DNA from 4 places in the Saccharopolyspora sp. 6M genome. Region 4 is predicted to be linked to each of the others. Evidence: riboswitches for the same ligand, from Rfam matches in the RefSeq annotation. Region 4 holds a riboswitch; each other region holds the start of a gene.

Region 1 (4,177 bases), on a different contig from region 4:
GAGATCGGGCCGGAGCAGGACCCCGCCGCCCACCTGGACGCGCTGGCCACCGCGACGATCGTGCTGGCCCCGCTGGAGAAGGAGCGGCGGATCGGCGCCGAGCTGCTGGACGCGATGCCGCGCTGCGAGCTCGTGCAGTCCGTCGCGGTCGGCTTCGACGGCGTGGACCACCTCGCCGCGGCCGAGCGCGGCATCCCGGTGGCGAACCTGCCCGGGTTCAACGCCGACGCGGTCGCCGACTGGACGGTCGGTTCGCTGCTGTACCTGCTGCGGCACTACGCGGCCGGGCACCGCAAGGTGGAATCCGGCGGCTGGGGACCGGAGGGGTTGCGCGGCCGCGACCTGGCGGCGCTGACGGTCGGCATCCTCGGCTTCGGCAACATCGGGCGCGCGGTGGCCCGTCGCCTGGACGGCTTCGGCGCCCGGGTGGTGGTGCACGACCCGGTGCCGTCCGAGCCGGGCCGGGAGTACCTGCCGCTGGCCGAGGCGGTGGCCGCCTCGGACGTGCTGAGCCTGCACCTGCCGCTGAACACCGCCACCCACGGCCTGGTCGGTGACGAGCTGCTGGCGCGGATGCGGCGCGGCGGCTACGTGCTCAACGCGGGGCGTGGCGGCGTCCTGGACGAGCGGGCGCTGGTGCGGGCCCTGGATTCCGGGCAGCTGGCGGGCGCGGCGCTGGACGTGTTCGAGCAGGAACCGCTGCCCGCGGACTCGCCGCTGCGGGGCCGCTCGGACGTGCTGCTCAATCCGCACACCGCGGGCGTGACCTGGGACGCCTACCACAACCTCCGCGGGAGGTTGTTCGCGAAGCTCGCCGCCGTGCTGACCGGGGAGCGGCCCGCCGACGTGGTCAACGGGGTCGAGCCGCGCCCCCGCTGAAGTTGGCGGGTTCTCGTCATCGGGGGCTGTTTTCGGGGGTGGGAGCGCCGGTGGTCCTGGTCCGCTCGGGGCAGCCGGTGCGCCGGGCCGGTCGCTCGATTCTTGGGCGCTACGGCCGAAACCGCGTTGCTGCCGGAGCCGCCCGCTGGACGCACGGGACATGATCAGCGCGTCCAGCGGGGAGGGCGCGAGTTCTCCGGATCGACCCGATCCGGACCGGATCAACGGCAGGCGTGATGAGTGTGAACGAGAAGGTTGCGGTGCCCCGCATCGGCGCGGTTCGGCTCGGCTCGGTCGGCTTGGCCGTCGTCGCCGCGCTGTCGCTGGCGGGATGCGGCGGCGTGCAGGTCGACTCCCCGAAGGACGCGAGCGGGGAGAAGCCCTGCGACCTGGTGCCCGAGCAGACGGTGCACGAGCTGGGATTCCACCTGGGCGGCAAGGAGAGCGCGGGCGCGTGCACCTGGAGCACCCCGCGGGACAGCGTGCGGCTGGAGGTCGGTGTGGTCGCGGACCGGTCGCTGCAGGACTTCCAGGACGCGGCCGAGGAGTACTCCGACTTCGGCGAGCTGACCATCGGCGGGCACCCGGCGGTGCGCGCGAACTCCGGTGACCCGAAGGCCGACGGCACCTGCGAACTGGTCGTGGCCGCCGACTCGGACCAGGCGGTGTCGGCGAAGTCGAAGATCCCCAGCGGTGCCACCGCCGACCCGTGCGAGCTGGTGGAGCGGGCCCTCGACGCGGCCGTCCCCTCCTGGCCCGCCGCCTAGCCGCCGGGCGCACGGCGAGGTCGCGGTGATCCCGCGTCCGGTGAGGTGGCAGCACCGGGCGCGGGAGCCGGAGTCGCCGATGTCATATTCGCGAACGGCGATGCGTGCGCCGGTGTCCGCCACCTGCGGCGACACCGGTTCCGCCGACCGCGGTGCGGGTTCCGGGCGGTGGCCGCGGCCTTGACATCGGCCACCGGGGCTGCGAACTTCTGAGCCGTTCGAACGACGGTGTGCAGGAAGCCGGTGCGAATCCGGCGCGGTCCCGCCACTGTGAGTGGGGAGTCGTCCTCCACCCGAGCCACTGCCGGTCCCCGGCGGGAAGGCCGGAGGCCGGTGCCGATCCGCGAGCCAGGAGACTGGCACCGTCGTGCCGATTCGTGCGGGGTCGCGGAGCCCCGGAGGAGGTACGTGGTGTCGCGCATCGCCGCATCGCGCCGGGAAGTCCGGCAAACCGTCCACATCGGACACTAGTCGTCCCCGCGGGTTCGTCCCGCCGCTGTGCGTTCCGTTCCGGTTCCAGCTCGGGGAGACACGTGCGTCCTGCCACCACCACTGATCAGTCCTACGTGGACTCGCTGGTCGAGTCCGCGCTGTCCGGCCACGTCCGCGATGCGGACGGGAACGGCCCGGCGGAGCTCTCCGCCGCCGTCGCGTTCCTGACCGTGCAGGCCGCCCGGCACACCGGGCGCGGCACCGGCTACACCAACACCGTGCTCAGCGTCCGGATCGCCGACGCCGTCGGCTCGTGCGCCGTCGAACCCGGCGCCCTGGACGAGGACGCGGTGCGCGCCGCCGTGGGCCGCACCGCGGCCGAGCTGCTGCGGCACCCGCTGCTGCCGGTGCGGGTCGCGGCGCTGGACGCCTACCTCGCCGCGCTCACCCCGCACGCCGCGCACCCGCTGTCCCGGCAGGTGGTGATCCCGACGGGCGACTCGCTGGTCAAGTCCACCGCCCGCGCCCGCGCGGTCGCCGCGATCACCGCGGTCCCCGATGGCGGCCGGGTCGCGGTGATCGGCGTGGTGAACTCGCTGCTCGACGCGCTGCGGGACCGCGGGCTCGACTACGTGCCCTGCGACCTCAAGGGCGGCCGCACCGAGTGGGACGAGCCGATCCGCACCGACCACGCCGCCGCGATCGACGGCGCGGACGCGGTGCTGGCCTCCGGCATGGTCCTCGGCAACGGCACCTTCGACGACATCGCCGCGACCTGCGCGGCCCGCGACCTGCCGCTGACCCTGTTCGCGCAGACCGGATCCGCTGTGCTGCGGGAACTGCTCGGCGGCCCGGTGCGCGCGCTGTCGGCGGAGCCCTACCCGTTCTTCTGGCTCTCCGGCGAGGACACCACGATCCACACCTACGAGGCCGCCCGCGCCACCGAGGTCGTGCGGTGACGGGTCGCGCGCCCGCCCGCTGCGACTCGGCCCTGGACCTGATCGGAGGCACCCCGCTGCTGCGGGTCGCCGCACCGATCGCGTTCCCGCACCCGGGTTTCTGGGCGAAGCTGGAGAGCACCGCGCCGGGCGGCATGAAGGCCCGCGCCGCGCACGCCATGCTCACCGCGGCCCGGGCCCGCGGAGAACTGCGCCCCGGCGGGACGGTCGTCGAGTCCACCAGCGGCACCCTGGGCATCGGCCTGGCATACGTGGGGACCGCGCTGGGCCACCCGGTCGTCGTGGTCGCCGACGCGGAGCTCGATGGGCAGACCCGCGCGCTGCTCACCGCGCACGGGGTGCGGGTGGAGCTGGTGCGCGACCCGCACCCGGTGGGCGGCTGGCAGCGCGCGCGGCTGGACCGGGTGCGGGAGCTGCTGGCCGAGCTGCCCGGGGCGTACTGGCCGGACCAGTACAACAACCCGGACAACGTCACCGGCTACCGCGCGCTCGGCCACGAACTGCTGGACCAGCTGCCGGACGCGCAGGTCGTGGTGTGCAGCGTCGGCACCGGCGGGCACAGCGCCGGCATCGCGCGGGCGCTGCGCGAGCGCGCCCCCAGGGTGCGGCTGGTCGGGGTGGACGCGGCGGGGTCCGCGGTGTTCGGCGACCCGGTGGCGAAGCGCCTGATGCGCGGCCTCGGCAGCAGCATCCACCCCGGCAACGTGGACTACGCGGCGTTCGACGAGGTGCACCTGGTCGGCGCGGCGGAGTCCGTCGCGGCCTGCCACCGGCTCGGGGCCGGCGCGTTCGTCACCGGCGGCTGGAGCACCGGCGCGGTGGCGCTGGTGGCGTCCTGGTGCGCCCGGGAGCTCGGCGCGGACCAGGTGGCCGCGGTGTTCCCGGACGGGCCGCACCGCTACTGGGGGACGATCTACGACCCGGACTTCCTCGCCGCGCAGGACTTCCCGGAACCCGCCGCCGAACCGGTGGACGCGGACGGCATACCGTCCGAAGTGGACAGCAGAACGACGTGGAGGAGGTCGCGCAAGGTGGTCGATCCGTGTGCCCGGCGAGCCGACGGCCCGGCGGAATGCCCGGTCTGCGAGGTGCGGCCGTGAACCGCGCCGCGTTCGCCCGGTTGTCCCCGGCGGCGAAGCT
Region 2 (4,177 bases), on a different contig from region 4:
GAGGCGCAGTCGGTCTCGCCGAGCGCGGTGCGCGGCAGCGAGGAGTGCTCGTCGGCCCGCTCCTCGGGGAGCGTGCAGGGGCGCGCGTGCGCGAGCCGCGCCCCGAGCGCTTCCAGCGCTTCGCGCGGCTGGAGGTCGCGCACCAGGTGCACGATCTGGTGCGGGTCCTCCGCGCCGAGTTCGGTGATCCACGCGGGGCGGCCCCCGGAATCCAGTGCTGCGGCGGGGAAGGCGGGTTCGGGCATCGTCGTCTCCAGTCGGTTCGGTTCTTCTCGGCACCTTGCCCCAGGGCACCGACAATTCCGTCCCGGTACGGTCAGGTGGAGGTCTTCGCCGTGTGAGCGGACTTCCGGCTCCAAGCGTGTCCCGCTCTCCGGAATGGCCGGACTGCAGATTTCGTCCACAGTGGACGAAAGAGTCGGGGGCGAGTCTCCCCGGATCCGAACCCCCGGTCGCGGCACCACCCGCTGCGCTCCCACCCGCTGCGCTCCCCACCATTGCGCGACCACCCGCTGCGGAACCCGCCGACGCGCCCCGGAACCGCGCGAGGGGAACGCGGGGCGCGGGCGCTCAGGTCAGCGCCACCGCCAGCAGCGGAGCCGCCCGCAGGTCGTCCATCGTCCACGTCACCCCGGCCAGCGCGCAGCCTATGCGGGTCACCGCGGCCTCGTCGGTCTCGCCCGGCTCCAGGTGGGCGCGCTCCACGATGCCGGCGGCCGCGGCGGCGGCGCGCACCTCGGCCGGTGGTTCGGCGGTCTCGTGATCGAGGTCGTCGGAAGTCGTGCGGTACGCGCGCGAACCGTCCACCGCGTAGTCGAGGCTGAGCAACCCGCTGATGTTGGCGTGCAACGTCACCGCCGGGCCGCCGGACGCGGAGAGGGCTTCCGCCGGTGCTCGCGGGACGGTCCGCGGGACCTCCGGCTCCTGCAGCGCGGACCAGTCCCCGGTGCGCATCCCGTCGAGCAGTGCGCGCATCGTGTCCAGGCCACCGACCTGGAAGGTGGTGCCCGCGTCGTCGAAGACCAGTGTCCAGCCGCCGATGCGGGTCGCCAGCAGCACCGACAGGCACTGCGGATCGCCGAGCGCCGCGCGCGGCAGCGAGGTGAACTCGTCCGGCCGCTGTTCGGGCAGCGTGCACGCCGCGGCGGAACCCGGGTCCGCGCCGAGCACCTCCAGCGCCCGCGCCGGTTCCAGGTCGCGCACCAGGTGCGCGGTGTGGTTCGGACCCGGCACGTCCAGTTCGGACAGCCAGATCGGATAACCGGTGGCGTCCAGGGTTCCAGGTGGGAAACCGGGCGTGGGCATGGCGGCTCCTCGTCGTCGTCGGCGGGTGCCGGTGAGTCTGCCCGGTGCGGTGGCGGCCGCCGCGGTTCCGCGCGCTCCCCGCTGCCGAACGCGGGAATCCCCTCGCCCGCTCGCCCAACGGGTGCTGCACCGTTCTCCGGAGGAGACCGGGCGGGCCGCTCCGCCGCGCGCGGGCGGTGGGCGACGGCACCGCGACCCGCGGTGACGGGATGCCGAGCGGTTCACACTTCCTTGACAAGGCACGACGCAGGCTGAAAAGTTGACGAGTCGTTCCAATGCGACGGTGTGCAGGAAACCGGTGCGAATCCGGTGCGGTCCCGCCACTGTGAACGGGGAGCCGCGTCCACCAGCGCCACTGTCGGGCAGCCGATGGGAAGGCCGGGCGCGACGTCGATCCGCGAGTCAGGAGACTGGCACCGTCGTACCGATTCGCACGGGGTCGCGGAGCCCCGGAGGAGGTACGCAGTGCACCCGGATTCGCCGCACACGCCCGGTTTCCCCGCTGTTCCCGAACCGGCCCGCGCCGCGTGAGCGGCGTGATCGGCCGCAGGCGGCTGCTCGCGGGCGTGGCCGGAGCGATCGCCGCGGTCCCCCTCGTCTCCTGCGCCGGCGGTTCCGGGGCGAGCGCGGGCAGGCTGCGGCTGGCGTTCCCCGCCGGTGGCGCCACCGAATCGCTCGACCCGCACACCGGTTCGCTGTTCGTCGACCAGGCCCGCGCGAAGGCGCTGTTCGACACGCTCGTCGGCTACGCCGACGACATGAGCGTGGTGCCGCGGCTCGCCGAGAGCTGGCAGCCCGACCCGACCGGTACCCGGTGGCGGATCCGGTTGCGCCCGGCCGAGTTCCACGACGGCAGGCCGGTGACCGCCGAGGACGTGCTGTTCACCTACCGGCGCATCGCCGACGACGCCACCGCGGCCCAGTCCGCTTCGCACTTCGCCGACGTCGACTTCGGCGCCAGCCGGGCGATCTCGGCGACCGAACTGGAACTCGTGCTGGGCGCGCCGAACTTCGAGTTCCCGTCGGCGTGGGGCGCGCCCGCCACCGAGATCGTGCCCGCGGGCACCACCGACTTCACCGCGCCCGTCGGCTCCGGCCCGTTCCGGTTCGTCTCCTTCGAACCCGGTGGGACCGCCGTGTTCGCCCGCTTCGACCGGCACTGGTCCGGGCCCGCGACCCCGGCCGAGCTGGAATTCGTGCCCATGGAGCAGGAGAGCGCCCGGGTCAACGCGCTGCTGTCCGGGCAGGTCGACTACGCGCACGACGTGAGCGCCAACTCGGTGCGGCTGCTGGAGCAGGGCGGCCGGGCGCGGGTGCACTCGGCGCCGTTCGGCACCATGCAGGCCCTGCTGCTCAAGGTGGACCGGCCGCCGTTCTCCGATCCGCGGCTGGTGCGGGCGGTGCGCGTCGGCCTGGACCGGCAGGCGCTGCTGGACATCGCGCTCAGCGGGCAGGGCAGGCTCGGCAACGACCTGTTCGGCGCCGGGCTGAAGTACTACCCGCCGGACCTGCCCGCGCCCGCGCGCGACGTCGACGCCGCCCGCGCGCTGCTGCGCGAAGCCGGGGCAGACGGGCTGAGCTGGGAGCTGCAGACCAGCTCCGTCGACCCCTACTTCGAATCCGCCGCCAGCCTCATCGCCCAGCAGCTCGGCGAGACGGGGATGCGCGTGTCGCCGCGGATCGGGCCGGCCGAAACGTACTTCTCCGACATCAAGGAGCACGGCGTCGCCTCGCTGTCCCGGACCGCGGCGCTGCCGGTGCCGACGTTCCTCGGGCAGCGCATGACCTCGGACGCGGGGAGCAACAACTACACCGGGTACCGCTCCGCCGAGTTCGACGAGCTCTACGGGCGGGCGCTGGCCACCGCCGACGACGCCCGCCGAGCCGACCTGCTGGTGCGCGCGCAGCGGCTCGCCCGGGAGAACAGCGGCAACGTGGTGTGGGGCTTCAGCGGCTGGAACGTCGCCACCGCCACCTCCGTGGCCGGGGTGCGGGGCGCGCCGCCGAACTCGCTGGACTGGGCCCGCTTCGATCGGGTGAGCGTGGGTTGATCGCGCCCGCCGCGCGGGCGTCCGCCGCGGTGCTGCCCCGGCTCGGCGTGGCGCTGGTGCAGATCGCCGCGGTCGCCGTCGGCGTGTTCGCGCTGACCGCGCTGCTGCCCGGCGACACCGCGCAGGTCGTGCTCGGCGAGCACGCCGACACCGGACAGGTGGAGGTGCTGCGGCGGCGGCTCGGGCTCGACCAGCCGTGGGGGACGCGGTTCGCGCAGTGGGCCGGCGGGGTGCTGCACGGCGACCTCGGCACCTCGCTGCGCACCGGCAGGCCCGTCCTCGACGAGATCACCCGCAACGCCGCCACCACCGCGCTGCTCACCGCGCTGACGCTGCTGGTGGTGCTGCCGCTGGCCGGGTGGCTCGGCGTGCGCAGCGGGCTGCGCGCCGGGAGCCGGTTCGACCGGGCGGTGAACTCGGTGGTGGTGCTGCTGAACTCGGTGCCCGAGTTCGCGCTGGCGCTGCTGCTCGTCGGCGTGTTCGCGGTGCGGGCCGGCTGGCTGCCGGCCACCGCGGGCGGGCTGTCCGGGTGGTCGCTGGTGACGCAGCCCGCGGTGCTGGTGCTGCCCGTCGGCGTGCTCGCCGCGAAGCAGCTCAGCGCGCTCGCCCGCCAAGTCCGCACCGGTGTGGTCACCGCGAACGGCGCCGAGTACGCCACCCACGTGCGCCGCGCCGGTCTCGGCGAGCGCGACGTGGTGCTGCGGCACGTGCTGCCGAACACCATCGGGCCGGTGCTGCAGCAGCTGGCGCGCACCGTGGACGGGCTGCTCGGCGGCGTCGTCGTGGTGGAGGCGCTGTTCGCGCTCGGCGGGATCGGCTCC
Region 3 (4,177 bases), on a different contig from region 4:
TTCACCGCCACCCGGTACGGCGCGGCCGGGTCCACCGGTGCGCCGTCGAGGGTGAGCCCGGAGACCTTCGACCCGATGGGCGCGGACCGCGAGTACTCGTAGTGCAGGTCCGCCGACACCTGCAGCACGTTCTCGCCCTCCGGGCTCCACTGCTGCTCCAGCACGTCCCGCAGCTGCGCGCCGGTGAGGGTCATGGTCTGCATGGTGTTGCCGAAGGGCTGCACCGCGAACGCTTCGCCGTAGGTGATGACGCCGTCGCCTTCGCCCGCCGGGGAAGAGGCGTGCGGCAGGTCGGCGCGCACCCCGCCGGGGTTGGTCAGCGCGAGCTGCGCCCCCGTGTCGCGGGTGGCGGCGAGCTGCGCGTCGGCGATGACGCTGCCGAGGCCGGATTCCCCGGACGGCGCCGGGGTCTTCAGCAGGTCGCCGGTGGCGGTGCCGACGGCGCGGTTCGCGATCGGCGCCGCCTTCGCGCGGGCTTCCTCGACGAGCGCGGCCGTCTCGGCGTCGGGTTCGACGTCGCGGGTGACGACCTCGTTGCGCGCGGTGCTGCTCTCCCGCACCACTTCGCGGGTGTCGCGGTCGACGCGCAGGTCCAGCACCGACAGCAGCCTGCCGTAGGAGGCGCCTTGCACGAGGGGACGCGGGTCGCCCGCCGGGTCGGTGGCGGTGCAGGTGTACTGCTGGTGGCTGTGCGCGCTGAACACGGCGTCGACCTGCGGGGAGACCTGTTCCGCGATGCGGCTCGCGGGGCCGCCGGGGGTGACCTGGCAGGAGTTCGGGCCGCCGCCGTCGGCTTCGTCGCCCTGGTGCAGCAGCACGACCTGCGCCTTGACGCCGAAGCGCTCCAGCGCGTCGGAGGTGCGGTCGATGGCTTCGACCTCGTCGCCGAACCGGAGTCCGCGCACCGCTTCGGGGCTGACCACGTCGGGCAGGTCCTGCAGGGTCGCGCCGATCACGCCGATCGGCACCCCGCCGGAGACCTGCACGGTGAACGGCAGCAGCGCGGGGGCACCGCCGTCCTCGAAGGTGACGTTGGCGCCGAGGTACGGGAAGTCCGCGCCGGCGAAGGAATCCCGGAACTCGCAACCGTCCTGCGGGTGGCAGCCGCCGGTCTGCAGCCGTTGGAGTTCCTGGTAGCCCTCGTCGAACTCGTGGTTGCCGACGACGTGGCCGCGCACGTCCTGCGAGTTGAGGAAGTCGACGGTGGGTTCGTCGTGGAACAGCGCGGAGTTCACCGGCGAGGCGCCGACGCTGTCGCCGGTCGAGAAGACCAGCGAGTTCGGCACCTCGTCGCGCAGCCGCTGCAGGTGGGTGGCGAGGTAGGCGGCGCCGCCGGCGTCGACGGTCCGGCCGTCGTCGAGCTCGATCTGCCCGGAGGACCCGGTGGGCGGTTCGAGGTTGCCGTGCAGGTCGTTGAAGGTGATCAGCCGGACGTCGGTGGTCGCGGGCGGGTCCTGCGGCGCGGCGCCGGCGGTGGCCCCGGTGGCCGTGGCCGCGGTGGCCAGTGCGGTGGCGGCGACGGCGAGTCCGCGTCGCACGCGGTGGGCACGCATGGTTCGGTCTTCCTCCCAGGTGGTGATCTCGGGAGGCAGTCTGCCCGGACCCGCTGCCGACCACCACCGATTCCGCGTCACACCTCGCGGTCGTGCGGAGCCGCCCGCGGCCGGGCAGGATGCGGCCGAGGAGTGCGCGGACGGCTACCGAGCGCCTCCGCACCGGCACCGCCACGCCGATGATGATGGGGTCCGGATCACCGCCGAACCCAAGATGTAGTGTGGCGCCCGCTGATGGTTCGCCGGTCCGCCCGGCGTGACAACAGGGAACCCGGTGCGAGTCCGGGACTGCCCCGCAGCGGTGAACGGGAACGACCGCCGTCACCACCTCCCGGTGGTGCAGCACTGGACGCTCGGCGTCCGGGAAGCGACGGCCAGTAGGCCCGGTGCCGAGCACCGGTCGCCCGTGAGTCCGAAGACCTGCCATCGGTGCGCGCACGAGGGGTGCGCGCCGTCCGGGACCTCGCGGGAGGGTCGTGGGACGAGCGGTGCCGTGCGCGCCGCGGGTCCTGGCGCGTTCCGAGGAGTTCCGGGCAGGTGTCCGAGCTTGCGAGGAGAGAGCCAGTGACCGAGTCCACGACCCGGCCGTCAGCAGCGACCGCGGTGGTACCGGCAGGAGTGCGGGTGCTGCGGCGCGACGGGACCGTTTCCGGTTGGGACGAAACGAAGATCTCCGTGGCGTTGACCAAGGCGTTCCTGGCGGCCGAGGGGGATTCGGCCGCATCGTCGTCGCGGTTGCACCAGATCGTCGCGGAGTTGACGGAGCAGGCGGCGCAGGGCGTGCTGCGCCACGCGGGTACCGAAGGCCTGGTGCACATCGAGCAGATCCAGGACATGGTGGAGCTGGCGCTGATGCGCGGCGGGCACCACGGTGTCGCCCGCGCCTACGTGCTCTACCGGGAGGAGCACGCGCAGGCCCGCGAGGCCGAGGTGGCTCCCGTCGAGGACGCCGCTCCCCGCCTGGAGATGACCGCGCCGGACGGCACCCGGGTGCCGCTGGACTGGGAGCGGGTGTCGACCGTCGTCGAGCAGGCCTGCTCGGACCTCGACGACGTGCACGCCGACCAGGTGCTGCGCGAGGTGCGGCGCAACGTCTACGACGGCATCAGCTCCGCGGAGCTGGCCGAGTCGCTGACGATGGCGGCGCGCACCTTCGTGGAGGCGGAGCCGAACTACTCGCTGGTGACCTCGCGGCTGCTGCTGGACAAGCTGCGTCGGGAGGCGCTGAGCTTCGTCGCGGGCGAGCCGGCCGAGGCCGACCAGGTGCAGATGCGGGACCGCTACGCCGGTTACTTCGCCGACTACGTGCGCCGCGGCATCGAGCTGGAGCAGCTGGACCCGGAGCTGGCCCGCTTCGACCTGGAGCGGCTGGGCGCGGCGCTGGACGCGGACCGGGACATCGCGTTCGGCTTCCTCGGCCTGCAGACGCTCTACGACCGGTACCTGCTGCACGAGGACGGGGTGCGGTTCGAGCTGCCGCAGGCGTTCTTCATGCGGGTCGCGATGGGCGTGGCGCTGCGCGAGGACGACCGGGAGGCGCGGGCGATCGAGTTCTACGACCTGATCTCCTCGTTCGACTTCATGTGCTCGACGCCGACGCTGTTCAACGCGGGCACCACCCGCCCGCAGCTGTCGTCCTGCTTCCTGACCACTGTGGACGACGACCTGCACGGGATCTTCCACGGCATCAGCAACAACGCGCTGCTGTCGAAGTACGCGGGCGGGCTCGGCAACGACTGGACCCCGGTGCGGGGCACGGGCGCGCACATCAAGGGGACCAACGGTTCCTCGCAGGGCGTGGTGCCGTTCCTGAAGATCGCCAACGACACGGCGGTCGCGGTGAACCAGGGCGGCAAGCGCAAGGGCGCGGTGTGCGCGTACCTGGAGACCTGGCACGTGGACGTCGAGGAATTCCTCGACCTGCGCAAGAACACCGGGGACGACCGGCGGCGCACGCACGACATGAACACGGCGAACTGGGTGCCGGACGAGTTCCTGCGCCGGGTGGAGGCCGACGAGCCGTGGACCCTGTTCTCCCCGGACGAGGTGCCGGACCTGCACGACCTGTACGGCACCGCGTTCGCGCAGCGCTACCGGGAGTACGAGGCGGCCGCCGAGCGCGGTGAGCTGAAGGTGTTCCGCCAGGTCCGCGCGGTGGACCTGTGGCGCCGGATGCTGACGATGCTGTTCGAGACCGGGCATCCGTGGATCACCTTCAAGGACCCGTGCAACCTGCGGTCGCCGCAGCAGCACGCGGGCGTGGTGCACTCCTCGAACCTGTGCACCGAGATCACGCTGAACACGAGCAAGGACGAGGTCGCGGTCTGCAACCTCGGTTCGATCAACCTGGCGCGGCACGTCACGGCCGAGGGCCTGGACGTGGAGCGGCTGCGGCGCACCACCCGCACGGCGGTGCGGATGCTGGACAACGTCATCGACGTGAACTTCTACACGATCCCGGAGGCGCGGGCCTCGAACCTGCGGCACCGCCCGGTGGGCCTGGGCCTGATGGGCTTCTCGGACGCGCTGTTCGCGCAGCGCATCCCGATGTCCTCGCAGGCGGCGGTGGAGTTCGCGGACCTGAGCATGGAGCACATCAGCTTCCACGCGATCGCCGCGTCCTC
Region 4 (4,177 bases):
AGCAGCATGTCGTCGAACTCGGCCTCGTGCGGGCGCTCGTCCAGGCCGAGGTCGTGGTCGAGCTTCGCGGCTTGCATCAACGTCCAGATCTGGCTGCGGATCGCGGGCAGCTTCGCCGGGTCCATCGCCGAGATCTGCGCGTGCTCGTCGAGCAGCTGCTCCAGCTTCGCGATGTCGCCGTAGCTCTCCGCGCGCGCCATCGGCGGCACCAGGTGGTCCACCAGCGTCGCGTGCACCCGGCGCTTCGCCTGGGTGCCCTCGCCCGGGTCGTTGACCAGGAACGGGTACACCAGCGGCAGGTCGGCCAGCGCCGCGTCCGGTGCGCAGGACGCCGACATGCCCGCGGTCTTGCCGGGCAGCCACTCCAGGTTGCCGTGCTTGCCGAGGTGCACCATCGCGTGCGCGCCGAACTCGTCGGTCATCCAGCGGTAGGCGGCCAGGTAGTGGTGGCTCGGCGGCAGGTCCGGGTCGTGGTAGATCGCGATCGGGTTCTCGCCGAACCCGCGCGGCGGCTGCACGACCACGACCACGTTCCCGGCGCGCAGCGCGGCCACCACGATCTCGCCGTCCGGGTCGTGCGAGCGGTCCACGAACTGCTCGCCCGGCGGCGGGCCCCAGTGCTGCTCGACGCTCTCCCGCAGGTCCTGCGGCAGCGTGGCGAACCAGTCGGCGTAGCGCTTCGCGGGGATGCGCACCGGGTTGCCGGACAGCTGCTCCTCGGTCAGCCAGTCCGGGTCCTGGCCACCGGCGGCGATCAGCGCGTGCACCAGCGCGTCGCCGTCCTGCGCGGCCACGCCGGGCAGCGCGTCCGGGCCGTCCGCCGGGCCGATGTCGTAGCCGGCCTCGCGCAGCCGCCGCAGCAGGCCCACCGCGCTCGCCGGGGTGTCCAGGCCGACGGCGTTGCCGATCCGGGAGTGCTTCGTCGGGTACGCCGAGAGCATCAGCACCAGCCGCTTGTCCGCGGCGGGCACGTGCCGCAGCCGCGCGTGCTTCACCGCGATCCCGGCGACGCGGGCCGCGCGCTCCGGGTCGGCGACGTACACCGGGAGGCCCTCGGCGTCGTTCTCCTTGAACGAGAACGGCACCGTGATCAGGCGGCCGTCGAACTCGGGCACCGCGACCTGGGTGGCCATGTCCAGCGGGGACAGGCCCTCGTCGTTGTCCTCCCACGCCTCGCGGCTGGAGGTCAGGGTGAGGCCCTGCAGGATCGGCACGTCCAGCGCGGCGAGCGCGCCCACGTCCCACGCCTCGTCGTCGCCACCGGCGGAGGCCGTCGCGGGCTTCGTGCCGCCCGCGGCCAGCACCGTCACGATCAGCGCGTCCGCCTCGCGCAACGTGTCCAGCAGGCCCGCTTCGGGGGCGCGCAGCGAGGCGCAGAACACCGGCAGCGCCTGGCCGCCCGCGTCCTCGATCGCCTCGGACAGGGCGTGCGCGAACGCGGTGTTGCCCGCCATGTGGTGCGCGCGGTAGTAGAGCACCGCGACCTTCGGGCCTTCGGTCCGGCGCGGGGTCCGCTCCAGCAGACCCCACTTCGGCGTCTCCACCGGCGGTTCGAAGCCGTGGCCGGTGAGCAGCACCGTGTCGGACAGGAAGTTGAACAGCTGCGCCAGGTTCTCCGGTCCGCCCTGCGCGAGGTAGCCGTGCGCCTGCGAGCAGACGCCGCCGGGCACCGTGGAGCACTCCATCAGCTCCGCGTCCGGGGCCTGCTCACCGCCGAGCACCACGACCGGGCGCGGTCCGGCGAGCAGCGCGTCCAAGCCCTCCTCCCACGCGCGGCGGCCGCCGAGCAGCCGCACCACGACGAGGTCGGCGCCCTCCAGCAGCGGCGGCAGGTCGTCCACGCCGAGCCGAGCCGGGTTGCCGAGGCGGAAGTCCGCACCGCTGGCGCGTGCGCTGAGCAGATCGGTGTCCGATGTGGACAGCAGCAGGATCATGCGGCACGCTCCCGGCTGAGCAGGGACGCGGGCGTGCGGACAGGACGCATGGTCAACCTTCCTCGGGGTCCTCGCCCCGGAGTCGTCGGCACCCGGTGTGGCACCGGGCGGTGGCGGCGCCGGAGTGTCCTGGCTCCCGGATCGGCGCTCGCTCCGGCCTTCCCACCCGCGCGGCGCGCGGGCAGTGGCCTCGTACTCGGAGTCCGCTCCCCGGTGACAGTGGCGGGACCGCGCCGGACTCGCACCGGCTTCCTCCGCACGTCGCCGCCGACAACTCTCCGCAACGGGGCGATCGTTCGTCAAGTGGCCGATCGTGCGCACGCGGGAGAGATCCCGCACTCGGCCGGTCCGGCCGCCCGGTGAGGCGCATCGCGTTTTGCGGACGCGATCCGGGCGGGACGTAGTATCGACGGTCGCCGGTGCGCCCCCGAGTCCGCGCACCCCGGACAGCGGCGCCGTGCGCTGCGAGTTCCGGACCAGACCACGATCGACGAGAGCGGGGACGAGCGTGCCGCGACGAGCCGGACCCGACGCGTGCCCCGGCGCGCTGCGGGTGCACGAGGCCGCCGACGGGGGACTGGCCCGCGTCCGGGTGCCCGGCGGGCGGCTCGCGGCGCGGCAGGTGCGGGCGCTGGCGACCGCGGCCGCGCTGGGTGACGGCGGCTGGGAACTCACCTCGCGGGCGAACGTCCAGGTCCGCGGGCTGTCCGCGGCGGCGGTGCCGGAGTTCGCCGACCTGCTCGGCGCGGCCGGGCTGCTGCCGTCGCCGACGCACGAGCGGGTGCGCAACGTCGTCGCCTCGCCGCGCACCCGCCCGGGGGCGCTGGACGTGCGCGCGGTGGCGGTGGAACTGGACGAGCGGCTGCGCGCCGACCCGGAGCTGGCGGAGCTGCCCGGCCGGTTCCTGTTCACCGCGGACGACGGCGGCGGCGAGGTGACCGCGCTGGGCGCGGACGTCGCGCTGCACCCGGCGGACGGCTCGGTGGCGGTGCTGCTCGCCGGGGCCGACCTCGGGCTGCGGGTGCCCGCGGCCGACGCGGCCCGCGCCGCGGTGCTCGCGGCCGCCGCGTTCCTCGCGGAGCGGGACCGGCTGGGTGCGGAGAGCTGGCGGCTCGCGGAACTGCCCGGCGGCGCGGAGCGGATCGCTGGCCGCGTCCGGGAGGAATTCCCCTGCACCCCGGCGGAATCCGTGGTCACGCCCGGTGATCCGGTGCGCACGCACGCCGAGCTGGGCGTGCTGGCCCGCGACGACGACCGGGTCGACCTCGCCCTCGGCGCACCGCTGGGACGGCTGGACGCCGCGCAGATCGCGGTGCTCGCCGCGCAGACCGAAGAGATCGCCGCCCGGACCGCCGCACCGCACCCGCTGCGGCTCACGCCGTGGCGCGCGCTGCTGCTCACCGACGTCCCCGCGGCCGAGGCGCCGCGCAGGCTCGCCGAGCTGGCCGCCGCCGGGTTCCTCACCGACTCGGGCGCGCCGCTGGCCGGAGTGACCGCCTGCACGGGCAGCCCCGGCTGCGCGAAGTCCCTCGCCGACGTGCGCGCCGACGCGCTGCGCACCACCCGGCCCGGCCCGCTGCCGGTGCACTGGGCGGGTTGCGCGCGCCGCTGCGGCCGACCGGCCGGGCCAGGAGTGGAAGTGCTGGCCACCGAGGCCGGCTACGAGGTCGGCGGCCGTGCCGCCGGCGATACGTCCGCCGCGCTCGACGCGGCACGGAGGGCAGTGTGAACACCGCAGACAGCACCGGCGGCTACGAGTACGTGCGCGACGGCGCGGAGATCTACCGCCGTTCGTTCGCCACGATCCGCGCTGAAGCGGAACTCGACGGCATGCCACCGGAAGTCGCCCAGGTCGCCGTCCGCATGATCCACGCCTGCGGCATGGTGGACCTGGTCCGCGACATCGCCTGGTCGCCGCGCGCGGTGCTCGCCGCCCGCGAGGCGCTGCGCGGTGGCGCACCGGTGTTCTGCGACGCCGCCATGGTCGCCGCGGGCGTCACCCGGGGCAGGCTGCCCGCCGACAACGACATCCTCTGCACCCTCGGTGACGAGCGGGTCCTCGGCCTCGCCGCGGAACTCGGCACGACCCGCAGCGCGGCCGCGATGGAGCTGTGGCGGGACCGGCTGGACGGGTCCGTGGTGGCCGTCGGCAACGCGCCGACCGCGCTGTTCCGGCTGCTGGAGATGGTCGACGCGGGCGCGGGCAGGCCCGCCGCCGTGCTCGGGCTGCCCGTCGGGTTCAT

Evidence for each region. Region 4 has a riboswitch for cobalamin ahead of cobN (cobaltochelatase subunit CobN). Riboswitches for the same ligand answer to the same signal wherever they lie in the genome.
Region 1: it holds a riboswitch for cobalamin, as region 4 does, so the genes downstream of both, LCD31_RS07005 (hypothetical protein) here and cobN (cobaltochelatase subunit CobN) in region 4, are expected to answer to the same signal.
Region 2: it holds a riboswitch for cobalamin, as region 4 does, so the genes downstream of both, LCD31_RS21760 (ABC transporter substrate-binding protein) here and cobN (cobaltochelatase subunit CobN) in region 4, are expected to answer to the same signal.
Region 3: it holds a riboswitch for cobalamin, as region 4 does, so the genes downstream of both, LCD31_RS18205 (ribonucleoside-diphosphate reductase subunit alpha) here and cobN (cobaltochelatase subunit CobN) in region 4, are expected to answer to the same signal.

Annotation. Positions count from the first base shown of each region.
Region 1 covers NZ_JAIUJZ010000038.1:40,125-44,301, reverse strand. Annotated here, with positions in the region: gene LCD31_RS07015 (2-hydroxyacid dehydrogenase) at 1-879, shown strand, start outside; gene LCD31_RS07010 (DUF3558 family protein) at 1,122-1,646, shown strand; cobalamin riboswitch at 1,841-2,026, shown strand; gene LCD31_RS07005 (hypothetical protein) at 2,180-3,037, shown strand; gene LCD31_RS07000 (PLP-dependent cysteine synthase family protein) at 3,034-4,137, shown strand; gene LCD31_RS06995 (MFS transporter) at 4,134-4,177, shown strand, end outside.
Region 2 covers NZ_JAIUJZ010000181.1:11,197-15,373, reverse strand. Annotated here, with positions in the region: gene LCD31_RS21770 (hypothetical protein) at 1-245, opposite strand, end outside; gene LCD31_RS21765 (hypothetical protein) at 571-1,305, opposite strand; cobalamin riboswitch at 1,572-1,739, shown strand; gene LCD31_RS21760 (ABC transporter substrate-binding protein) at 1,833-3,356, shown strand; gene LCD31_RS21755 (ABC transporter permease) at 3,353-4,177, shown strand, end outside.
Region 3 covers NZ_JAIUJZ010000135.1:17,774-21,950, reverse strand. Annotated here, with positions in the region: gene LCD31_RS18210 (bifunctional UDP-sugar hydrolase/5'-nucleotidase) at 1-1,553, opposite strand, end outside; cobalamin riboswitch at 1,772-1,996, shown strand; gene LCD31_RS18205 (ribonucleoside-diphosphate reductase subunit alpha) at 2,118-4,177, shown strand, end outside.
Region 4 covers NZ_JAIUJZ010000164.1:4,309-8,485, reverse strand. Annotated here, with positions in the region: gene cobN (cobaltochelatase subunit CobN) at 1-1,934, opposite strand, end outside; cobalamin riboswitch at 2,057-2,189, opposite strand; gene cobG (precorrin-3B synthase) at 2,443-3,663, shown strand; gene LCD31_RS20825 (precorrin-8X methylmutase) at 3,660-4,177, shown strand, end outside.